DNA from 2 places in the Nocardioides sp. Z22_16 genome. Region 1 is predicted to be linked to the other one. Evidence: predicted binding sites of a transcription regulator. Region 1 holds the regulator's gene; the other holds the start of a gene.

Region 1 (4,788 bases):
AGGGGGACGCGGAGCTTCTGCCCGATCGTGACCATGCCGGACTCGAGGGCATTGAGGCGCTCGATCTCTCCCATCACGGGGCGCACGTCACCGTCCTCGGCGATGGCGGCGGCGATGCCCCAGAGGGTGTCGCCCTCCTCCACCATCACGATCTCGGTGGGCGCGGGGGTGCCAGCCTGCTGGGTGGCCACCGAGCCCCCGCCGAGGAAGACGCCGGCGACCAGCACGAAGAGGAGGGCAGCCACGAGGACGACGGCGCGGCCCCGCCGAGTCAGGCGCACGGCGCCCTGCTCCGGTCGGACCTCGGCACGGGCTGCGGCCGGGCGCAGCTCGCGCACCGGAGCGAGCTCACGGGTGGGGTTGAGGATCATCGTGCTCATCGGGACCTCCTGGGGAAGTGGCGGTCAGCCTGTGGGTGTTGCCGTTGATCTGATGTCTATCCGCGACCACCGACAGTCCTGGCCGGACGAGCAGGCGATCCGTCTCGATCAGACGTTCGATCGAACACATGTGCGACAGTAGAGCAGGTGTTCGAACGAATCAAGCACCTGGCCGAACAGATGTTCGAGGGCGTGTCGCCCCTCCCGGGCCGGGCGGATACCCTCGCCACGTGCGCAGGCAGGACTGGACCCGTGACCGTCGCGTCGTACGACGGGTGGTCGCCAACGGCGTCGCGCCGGACCCCGGGTCGCCCGACGCCGTCTGGCCCGCCTCCGTCCCGGCGGTCGCCCAGGTGCTGCGCGAGGGACTCGAGTTGGCCGACGGCGTGACCCTGCTCGTCGGGGAGAACGGGACCGGCAAGTCGACCCTGGTGGAGGCGGTGGCGATGGCGTTCGGCCTCGCGGCCGAGGGAGGCACCCGCAACCTGCAGGAGGGGACGCGTGCCACCGAGTCGCCGCTGCACGAGTGGCTCGACCTGGAGAAGTCCCCGGGAGCCACGCGCTGGGGCTTCTTCCTGCGCGCCGAGACGATGCACGGGTACTTCACGCGGCAGGAGGGGTTCGCCAGCGGCGAGGACCCGCGCTACCACGAGATGAGCCACGGCGAGTCGTTCCTGGCGCTGCTGCGCTCCCGGTTCGACTCCCCCGGGCTCTACTGCCTCGACGAACCGGAGGCGGCGCTGTCGTTCAGCGCCCAGATCGCCCTGGTGGCGACGTTGCACGAGCTGGCCGGCCGCGGAGCCCAGGTGCTGTGCGCCACCCACTCGCCCCTGGTGGCCGCCCTGCCCGGCGCCCGGCTCCTCGAGGTCGGGCCGTGGGGGGTCCGGGAGACGACGTGGGACGAGCTGGAGCTGGTGAGCCACTGGAGGCGCTACCTGGACGCGCCGATGCAGTACCTGAGGCACGTCCTCGACTGAGAACCGCCCGGTCCCCGCCCGGCCGCCATCCCACAAAGCACAGGGATGTCATCAGTTTCAGGCATGCGGGTGCGATTCCCCCGCGAATAGCGTGGCCGCATGCGCGATCTCCTGACGACCCCCATGGAGACCATCGAGGCCGATCTCGAGGCCCTGATCGTCACCATGGCGAAGTCCCCTGCCTTCCGGACCACCGACGAGCCGGACGCCACCGTCTACTGGTCCCACCTCCCGCTCGAGGTGTGCAACGTGATCGCCAACGCCCGGATCGCGTCGGTCGACGTGCCCCAGCGCGTCCCCGAGCTGCTCTCGCCCTTCCTCGAGCGAGGGCTCCCCTTCCAGTGGATGACCACGCCGGACACCACCAGCCCGGCCCTCGAGGCCGCGCTGGCCCAGGCAGGCCTGGTCGCGCACGAGGCAGCGGCCATGCACATCAACCTGGACCGACCCATCGACCCCGAGGCACCCGACGACGTCTACATCGACGTCGCCTGGCCGGACCACACCGAGCCCGTCGCGGCCACCATCTTCGCGGGGCTCGGCCTCGCGGCACACTCGGCGGGGGCGCACATGGACTTCCTCGACACGATGGACCCCGCCGACCACCAGTTCTTCATCGCCCGCAGCTCCTTCACCGGGGACGCCCAAGGGGCGAGCACCTCGCACCGCCGAGGCCCCAGCGTGATGTTCGGCAACATCGTCACGCTGCCGAAAGCTCAGGGTCGCGGTCTTGAGCACGCCCTAGCCGGCACCATGATGAACCGGGCCCGCGAGACCGGCGCCAGCACCGCGACCGTGATCGCCTCGGAGCAGACCTACCCGGCCCTGATGGACCTCGGCTTCCGCACCGGGTTCAGCCTGGTGAGCTGGGTCTGGCAGCCCGACGGCTGAGCGACACGCCCGTTCGAACACCTGTTTGAACTCCGCCTCCTGGCGCACTACGGTGAGGACACCGAGCCCGCACCAGCACCACACCAGGAGGCACCGCATGGCCAAGACGCGCGAGACGAGCGGCAAGGTCGTGCCGATGCCCGACGGGCCTCCGGACGCGACCGGGCTCACTCCGCGTCAGCAGCGGATCCTGCTCTCGATCAAGGACTCCTTCGAGCAGCGCGGCTACCCGCCGAGCATGCGCGAGATCGGTCGCGAGGTGGGTCTCACCAGCTCGAGCAGCGTCGCCCACCAGCTGAAGGTGCTGGAGGAGAAGGGCTACCTCAAGCGCGACCCCAATCGGCCCCGGGCCCTGGAGGTCTTCCTCCCCGAGGTGCTGGCCGCCCGCCGCGCCATGAGCAGCGCCGACGAGTCGTCGTTCGACCCCACGGGGGTGGGCGACGCCGCGCCGGCCGCGCAGTACGTGCCGGTCGTGGGCCGCATCGCCGCCGGCGGGCCGATCCTGGCCGAGGAGCGCGTCGAGGACGTCTTCCCGCTCCCCAAACAGCTGGTCGGCGAGGGCACGCTCTTCCTGCTCGAGGTCTCCGGTGACTCCATGATCGACGCCGCCATCTGCAGCGGCGACTACGTGGTGATCCGCCAGCAGCCGGACGCCGCCAACGGCGAGATCGTCGCGGCCATGATCGACGGGGAGGCGACCGTCAAGACCTTCCAGCGCAAGGACGGCCAGGTCTGGCTGCTCCCCCACAACGACGCCTACGAGCCGATCGACGGCACCCACGCGACGATCCTGGGCAAGGTCACCGCGGTCCTGCGCCGGATGTGACGGGCGCTCCGGTGCCGCCGGCCGCGGCACCGCGCTCCTGTAATCTCACGCGGGTGCGCCGGTCCCGAGCAGAGTCCAAGCCCTCGCGGACCTCACCCCCCGTCCAGGACCTCACCCCCGACGTGTTCCGCACCCGGGCCGGCGACCGTTTCAAGCTGACCGCGGAGTCGAAGGAGCTGCTCGACGGCCTCTCCCGGGCGAGTGCGGACGCCGGCTGGGTCTCGCCGCTCGGCTACAACCTGACCGTCAGCCACAGCCACCGCTTCGTCTGGTACCGGGTGGCCAAGGTCGCCACCCGCACCGTGCGCCACCACTTCGCCGCCCACCAGGTCCCCCTCGACATCGACCACGCCATGCGGGTGCGCTACCCGACCGGCCTCTTCGCCGACTACTTCAAGTTCGCCTTCGTCCGCGATCCACTGGAGCGGTTCGTCTCCGCCTGGCAGGACAAGGTCGTCAACATGAACTACTTCAAGTTCGACGACGCGACCCATGCCCGGATGCAGCGGGTCGAGGAGTTCGCCCGGTGGACCGCTGAGCACGACCTGCGCGCCGTCCCGGGGACCGATCAGCACCTGGCCCTGCAGACCCGGCTGATCGACCTCGACCAGGTCGACTTCGTGGGTCGGCTCGAGAGCTTCGACCGCGACTTCGCCGAGGTGTGCGAGCGGGTCGGCGCGCCCGCGGTGCCGGCCCGACCGCGGAACCAGACGGCTCCCGACGGCAAGCGCCGCGACGTCTCCGCCGAGCTGCGCGAGCTGGTGGCGACGATGTACCGCCGCGACTACCAGATCCTCGGCTACTGAGGGCTACCCCTCCGCGGCGGCCTCGGCCAACCGGCTCAACGCCTTGCGCACCACCTGGGGGTCGTGGGTGGTCCACATCGGCGGCAGGCTCGCCTTGAGGAACCCGCCGTACCTCGCGGTGGCCAGCCGCGGGTCCAGCACCGCGACCACGCCGCGGTCCGACGTCGTGCGGATCAGCCGGCCGGCGCCCTGGGCCAGCAGCAGGGCCGCGTGGGTAGCCGCCACCTGCATGAAGCCGTTGCCGCCGGCCCGGTCGGCGGCGCGCTGGCGAGCCGACATCAGCGGGTCGTCGGGCCGGGGGAAGGGGATCCGGTCGATGAGCACCAGCTGGCACGTCTGGCCGGGCACGTCGATCCCCTGCCAGAGGCTCAGCGTGCCGAAGAGGCAGGTGTGCGGGTCCGCCACGAACTGGCGGGCCAGCTCGGGCAGCTGGGCCTCGCCCTGCGCCAGGGTCGTCAGGTGGGGCAGCCGCTCCCGCACCACCTCGGCGGCCGCCTCGGCCGCACGCCGGGAGGAGAAGAGGCCGAGCGTCCGGCCGTCGGCGGCGTCGACGAGGTCGACGATCTCGTCGAGCTGCGCCTGGCCGAGCCCGTCGCGGCCCGGCGGTGGCAGGTGGCGAGCGAGGTAGAGGATGCCCTGGCGCCCGTAGTCGAACGGCGAGCCCACGTCGAGCCCGCGCCACGGCCGCGCCCCCTCCGACTCCACGCTGGGCGCACCGGTGTCGACCCGCTCGGACGGCTTGAGCCCCAGGTTTCCCGCCACGGAGCTGAAGTCGCCCCCCAGCATCAGCGTCGCCGAGGTGAAGACGACCGTCTTGTCGGTGAGCAGCCGCTCGCGCATCTGCGCCCACACCTGCAGCGGCGCCACCGCCAACCGCGCCGGCATCCGATCGCGGGCCTCGTTGACCC
Region 2 (4,788 bases), on a different contig from region 1:
GCTGCGGATCGAGGGGGTCCAGCTGGAGGTCGCCGACGAGTCGCGGCTGCGCGACGAAGCCCGGGAGGCCGCCTACCTGGACGCCCGGCGGCGCGCGGCGCACCTCGCGGGCCTCGAGGGGCTCTCGCTGGGCGACCTGCTGGAGGTCGCCGAGGAGCCCGGCGAGGGGTCGGGTCCCGGCCTGATGCGGGCCGCGACGCTCGAGCCGGGCGAGACCACGGTGACGGCCCGGGTGCGCGGCACCTGGCAGATCGTCTGATCCGGCGAGGCGCTCAGGCCGGGCCGACGACCTGCGCGACCAGGGCCGCGGAGAGGCCGACGAAGGGGATCCCCGACCCGGGGGTCGCATGGGCCCCGGCGGCGTAGACGCCGGGCAACGGGGTGGTGGGACCCAGTCGGCGCCGTACCGTGCCGCGCCCGCGCCACTGCACCCCCAGCGGTGAGCCGCCCCACTGCTCGAGCAGGTCGCGGGGGTGACGGTCCACCCGCACCGCGACGGATCCGCGGACGTCGAGCCCGCGACGGGCCAGCACCTCCAGCACGTCCTCGGCCGTGCCACCCCGGTGGGCCACCGTCCAGGAGACGGCGCCGTCCGGCGCGCTGCCGCCCGGGCGGACCACCAGGTCCGGGTCGCCGTGCAGCACCAGGTCGTGGCCCAGCGGCGGGACGTCGCCGGCGAGCCCGAGATGGACCAGGGTCGGCGGTGCCACGGCGCGGGTCCGGACGACGTGGCTGCGCAGCGCGGGAAGGTGACGGGGGTCGACGGCGCACACGACCGCGTCCGCGTCCACCTCGCCCGCCGAGGTGGCCACGGCGGCCGGCCGGCCGCCGCGCAGCACGAGGTCGTACGCGGTCGTGCCGAGCAGGACCTCGACCTTGCGGGTCGCCAGCCGGCCCGCGAGCGCCGTCCCTAGCGCGGCCATGCCGCCTGGGACGGTCCAGGCGCCGAACTTGTGCTCCACGTAGGAGACGGTGCCCAGCCAGCTCGGCACCCGGCGCAGGTCGTGCCCGTCGACGGTGAAGGGATGGCCGGCGACCAGACGGAGCCGCTCCTCGCCCAGCACGTCGCGCAGCCGCCGTGCCAGCGACTCGCGCCGGCGCAGCAGACGGACCGTCTCGCGCTCGGCCAGGGCGGGGTCCCACGGGCGCTCGAGGTAGTCGCGGCGCAGCAGCTCCCACTCGTGGCCCAGCATGTCGACGTAGGCCGTCCACCGGGAGCCGAGCCCCTGGCCCAGGCGGTCGAAGGCGGCCTTCTGCGCTGCCCGCGAGCCGGTGGTGAGGTGCACGCTGCTGCCGTCGGTGAAGCGGTGCTCGCGGACCACCTCGCGGGGGACGAGCTCCAGCTCGCGCTCCAGGGGGCGTCCGGACTTGCGGAAGAGGTCGCGCAGCACGGCCGGCAGCAGGGTCGTGCTGGGGCCGGCGTCCCAGGTGTGGTCGCCGGCGCGCACCGTGGCGAGGGCGCCGCCGAGGGCCTGTGCCCGTTCCACCACCACCACCTGGTGGCCCAGCTTCGCCAGCCGGGCGGCAGTGGCGGTGCCCCCCAGGCCACCACCGATCACCACCACGCGCATGGGCGGGAGGTTAGCGGCCGGGGGTGGGGCGACGGGTGGGCGGCTCCTCCGCGGCGATCACCCGGGCCAGGGACTCCGCGTCGCGCCCGACGACCGTGGTCCCGTCCGCGGCGGTGAGGATCGGGCGCTGGATCGCCCGGGGATGGGCCGCGAGCGCCGCCAGCCAGCGGTCGCGGTGCTCGTCGTCACGGGGGAGGTCGATGCCCGCCTCGCGCGCCTCGCGGGGCCGCGCCAGGTCCCACGGCTCGACCCCGAGGCGTGCCGCCACCTCCGCGATCTCCTCGGCGGTGGGGGGCTGGTCGAGGTAGCGGCGGACGGTGGGGTCGAGGCCGGCCTCCTCGAGCGCGGAGGTCGCGGTCCGGCACTTGCTGCAGGCCGGGTTGAGCCAGATCTCCATCAGTCGACCTCGATCTCGCGGGCGCCGGTCATCGCGACCAGCTCCTCGAAGGTGGTGGACCAGACGGCGGCCGGGTGGCCGGCGGCGGCCCAGATGGTCGGGTGCCGCCGCAGCCAGGTGTCGACGTAGGTCGGGACGGGAGCGGGGTGGCCCCACGGCGAGACCCCGCCGATCACCTGTCCGGTGTGGGTGCGGACGAACTCCGGCGTGGCCCGGGACAGGCGCGGCACCCCCACCCGGGCCGCGGTGGCGACGGGCTCGACCCGGTGCGCTCCGGAGGTCAGGATCAGGACGGGTGAGCCGTCGGCGTCGAAGAGGAGGCTGTTGGCGATCGCCCCCACCTCGCAGCCGAGCGCCTCGGCGGCGAGCGCGGCGGTGTGGACCGACTCGGGGAGCACCACCACCTCGCCGGTACCGTGGCGGCGCGCGTGCTCGTCGCGGAATGCCGTGATGGACGCGTGCTCGGTCGCCATAGGTGCGACCCTAGCCAGTGCTGTTCCCCCGGCTCCGCCGACGGGGACCGGTGCGTCCCGTGCCCACCCCGACCCTCTGCAGGAGTTCCATGATCGTCCGGCCCCCTTCGGTGGTCCATGCCACCCGCGTCGCCCTGGCCCTGCTGGTGATGGCGGGGATCACCACCGTGCTGACCTGGTGGCGCCGCGAGGACCTGTTGACCTCGTGGGCCGAGGGCAACGCCGGGGCCCGCGTGATCCTGCGCGAAGGCGGGCTGGAGGCCGTGGAGGAGACACTGGCGGTGCCGGCCTTCGTGCCGGTGGCGGTCACCTCCTTCGTCGTCCTGACCATGCTGGTGGGGGTGCTGCTGGCGTTCTTCGTCGAGGGCTTCGGCTGGGCCCGGCTCTCCCTCGCGGTGACCGCGCTCTTCGGGGTCTTCCTGGCCGTGCTGTGCGTGGCCAGCGGGATCCCCACGCTCTTCGTGGTGATGTCGGTGCTGATGGTCCTGCTCTGCCTGGCCCTGCTGGTCCTCCTCTTCCACAAGGACACCAACCGGTACTTCCGGGAGGTCTGAGCCCTCTCGGCTCCCAAGCGTTGACCCGCTGTCGGTGGCTGGGTGTACCTTGGCCTTGTTCGAACAGACGTTCGAACGCGGATCCGGTGGCGATGCCTCGACCCCACCGCCACCGGATCCGCCAGGTGGGTCGAGCGACGCTTCCGAGGAGGAGCCATGAGGCGGTACGACGATCCCGTGGACGTGCGGAGAGGGCCGGTGCCCGGCAGCGGTGAGGAGGGGCCTGAGCAGTTCCTGTGGCGGGGGAGGCTGTGGAAGGTCCGGGCCGTGGTGGCCCACTGGGTGGAGACGCCTCCCTGGTGGCAGTCCGCACGTGCCTCGTCCCTGGCAGGCGGAGACTCCCCGGGCCCTGGTGTCGAGGAGGCCGACCTGCTGGTGGAGCGCGAGGTCTGGCGCGTCGAGGCGGGGCGCGGCGCGGTGCGTGAGGGATCGGCCGGGGGCGTCTTCGACCTCTCCTTCGACTGGAGCGACGGCTGCTGGCAGCTCGTCGGGTGCGTGGACTGAGATGACGGACCAGACGAGACCCACCAATCCCCACCTGCTGCCCGCCACCACCCACTCCTACCTGGCCCGGGCCGCGGAGTCGTTGCAGGAGGCGATGGTCGCGCGAGACGTGCCGAGCCGCTATGCCTGCGCCCACGTCGCTGCCCTCCGGGCCGCGGCCGCCCTGCTGGCCGCCCGGGCCCACCCCGCCGCGGGAGCGCGGCGCCGCCAGAAGAACGCCTGGGTGCTGCTCAGTGAGGTAGCGCCGGAGCTCACGGAGTGGGCGACGTTCTTCGCCGCGGGCGCCGGCAAGCGGGCGGCTGCCGAGGCGGGCTCCGCCCGGGCCGTGAGCGAGCGGGAGGCCGACGACCTGGTGCGCGATGCGGACCGGTTCCTGGCGGTCGTCGAGTCGACGCTGGGGTTGGTGCCGCACACCGCGGCCCCGGGATGGTTGCTGGCTGCGACGGGGCCGGGCGGTCGGACCGGTGTCGCCTGATCCCTTCGCCCACCTCCACGTGGCCTCCGGCTACTCCCTCCAGTACGGCGCCTCGCACCCGGCCGCTCTGGTCGAGCGGGCCGGGGAGCACGGGATGGACCTGCTGGCCCTCACGGACCGCGACGGCACCTACGGAGCGGTGAAGTTCGCCAAGGCCTGCGGGGCGGCGGGCCTCAGCCCGGTGCTGGGTGTCGACCTGGCGGTGGAGCCCACCGCCGTGGCCGGACGCCCGCCGGTCCGCCGGCGCACTCCCGTGCGCGGTGGGGCGTTCCGGGAGGAGAGGCGGCCTCGCGTCACCCTGCTCGCCGAGGGGCGGGCGGGCTGGACGGCACTGTGCCGACTGGTCTCCTCGGTCCACCTCACCGGGGAGCGCGGGCGGCCGGTGGCGACCCTCGACCTGCTGGCGCCCCACCTCGCCGAGGGGCGGCTGCTGGTGCTGCTGGGACCGGCCTCCCAGCTGGGCCTCGAGGTGGCCCGGCACCGGGACGACCTGGCCCGGGAGGTCGTGGGCTCCTGGCTGCGGATGGTGCCTCGGGAGAACCTGCTGGTCGAGCTGGTCTCGCACCGCCTCCCCGGGTCCGAGGGCGGGTGGGGGCCGGGGTCGACCCCGCACGCGGCCCGGATGGCCGGGCTCTCCCGGGAGCTGGGCCTGGGAGCCGTGCTCACCAACGCGGTCCGCTACGCCGACCGTGGCGACGCGCCGACCGTGGACGTCCTCGACGCGGCCCGGCGGCTGGTGCCGCTGGATCGCCGCCACGTGGACCGGGGCAACGCCGAGGGGTTCCTCAAGTCCGGCAGGCAGATGCGGGAGGTG

The links. The regulator LexA, encoded in region 1, represses DNA repair genes until DNA is damaged. The targets are predictions, from matches to a motif close to TCGAACANNTGTTCGA.
Region 2: the regulator LexA is predicted to act here: its motif matches at 3,055-3,070, upstream of AC3X7R_RS16240 (DUF6504 family protein).

The regions. Positions count from the first base shown of each region.
Region 1 covers NZ_JBYTTI010000002.1:258,992-263,779, reverse strand. The annotation lists gene AC3X7R_RS05535 (LysM peptidoglycan-binding domain-containing protein) at 1-380, opposite strand, end outside; gene AC3X7R_RS05530 (AAA family ATPase) at 611-1,357, shown strand; gene AC3X7R_RS05525 (GNAT family N-acetyltransferase) at 1,457-2,248, shown strand; gene lexA (transcriptional repressor LexA) at 2,346-3,074, shown strand; gene AC3X7R_RS05515 (sulfotransferase family 2 domain-containing protein) at 3,128-3,880, shown strand; gene AC3X7R_RS05510 (ATP-dependent DNA helicase) at 3,884-4,788, opposite strand, start outside.
Region 2 covers NZ_JBYTTI010000005.1:234,153-238,940, reverse strand. The annotation lists gene AC3X7R_RS16265 (SIMPL domain-containing protein) at 1-259, shown strand, start outside; gene AC3X7R_RS16260 (phytoene desaturase family protein) at 273-1,571, opposite strand; gene AC3X7R_RS16255 (ArsC/Spx/MgsR family protein) at 1,582-1,968, opposite strand; gene AC3X7R_RS16250 (YbaK/EbsC family protein) at 1,968-2,441, opposite strand; gene AC3X7R_RS16245 (hypothetical protein) at 2,531-2,995, shown strand; gene AC3X7R_RS16240 (DUF6504 family protein) at 3,152-3,499, shown strand; gene AC3X7R_RS16235 (SAV_6107 family HEPN domain-containing protein) at 3,501-3,974, shown strand; gene AC3X7R_RS16230 (DNA polymerase III subunit alpha) at 3,964-4,788, shown strand, end outside.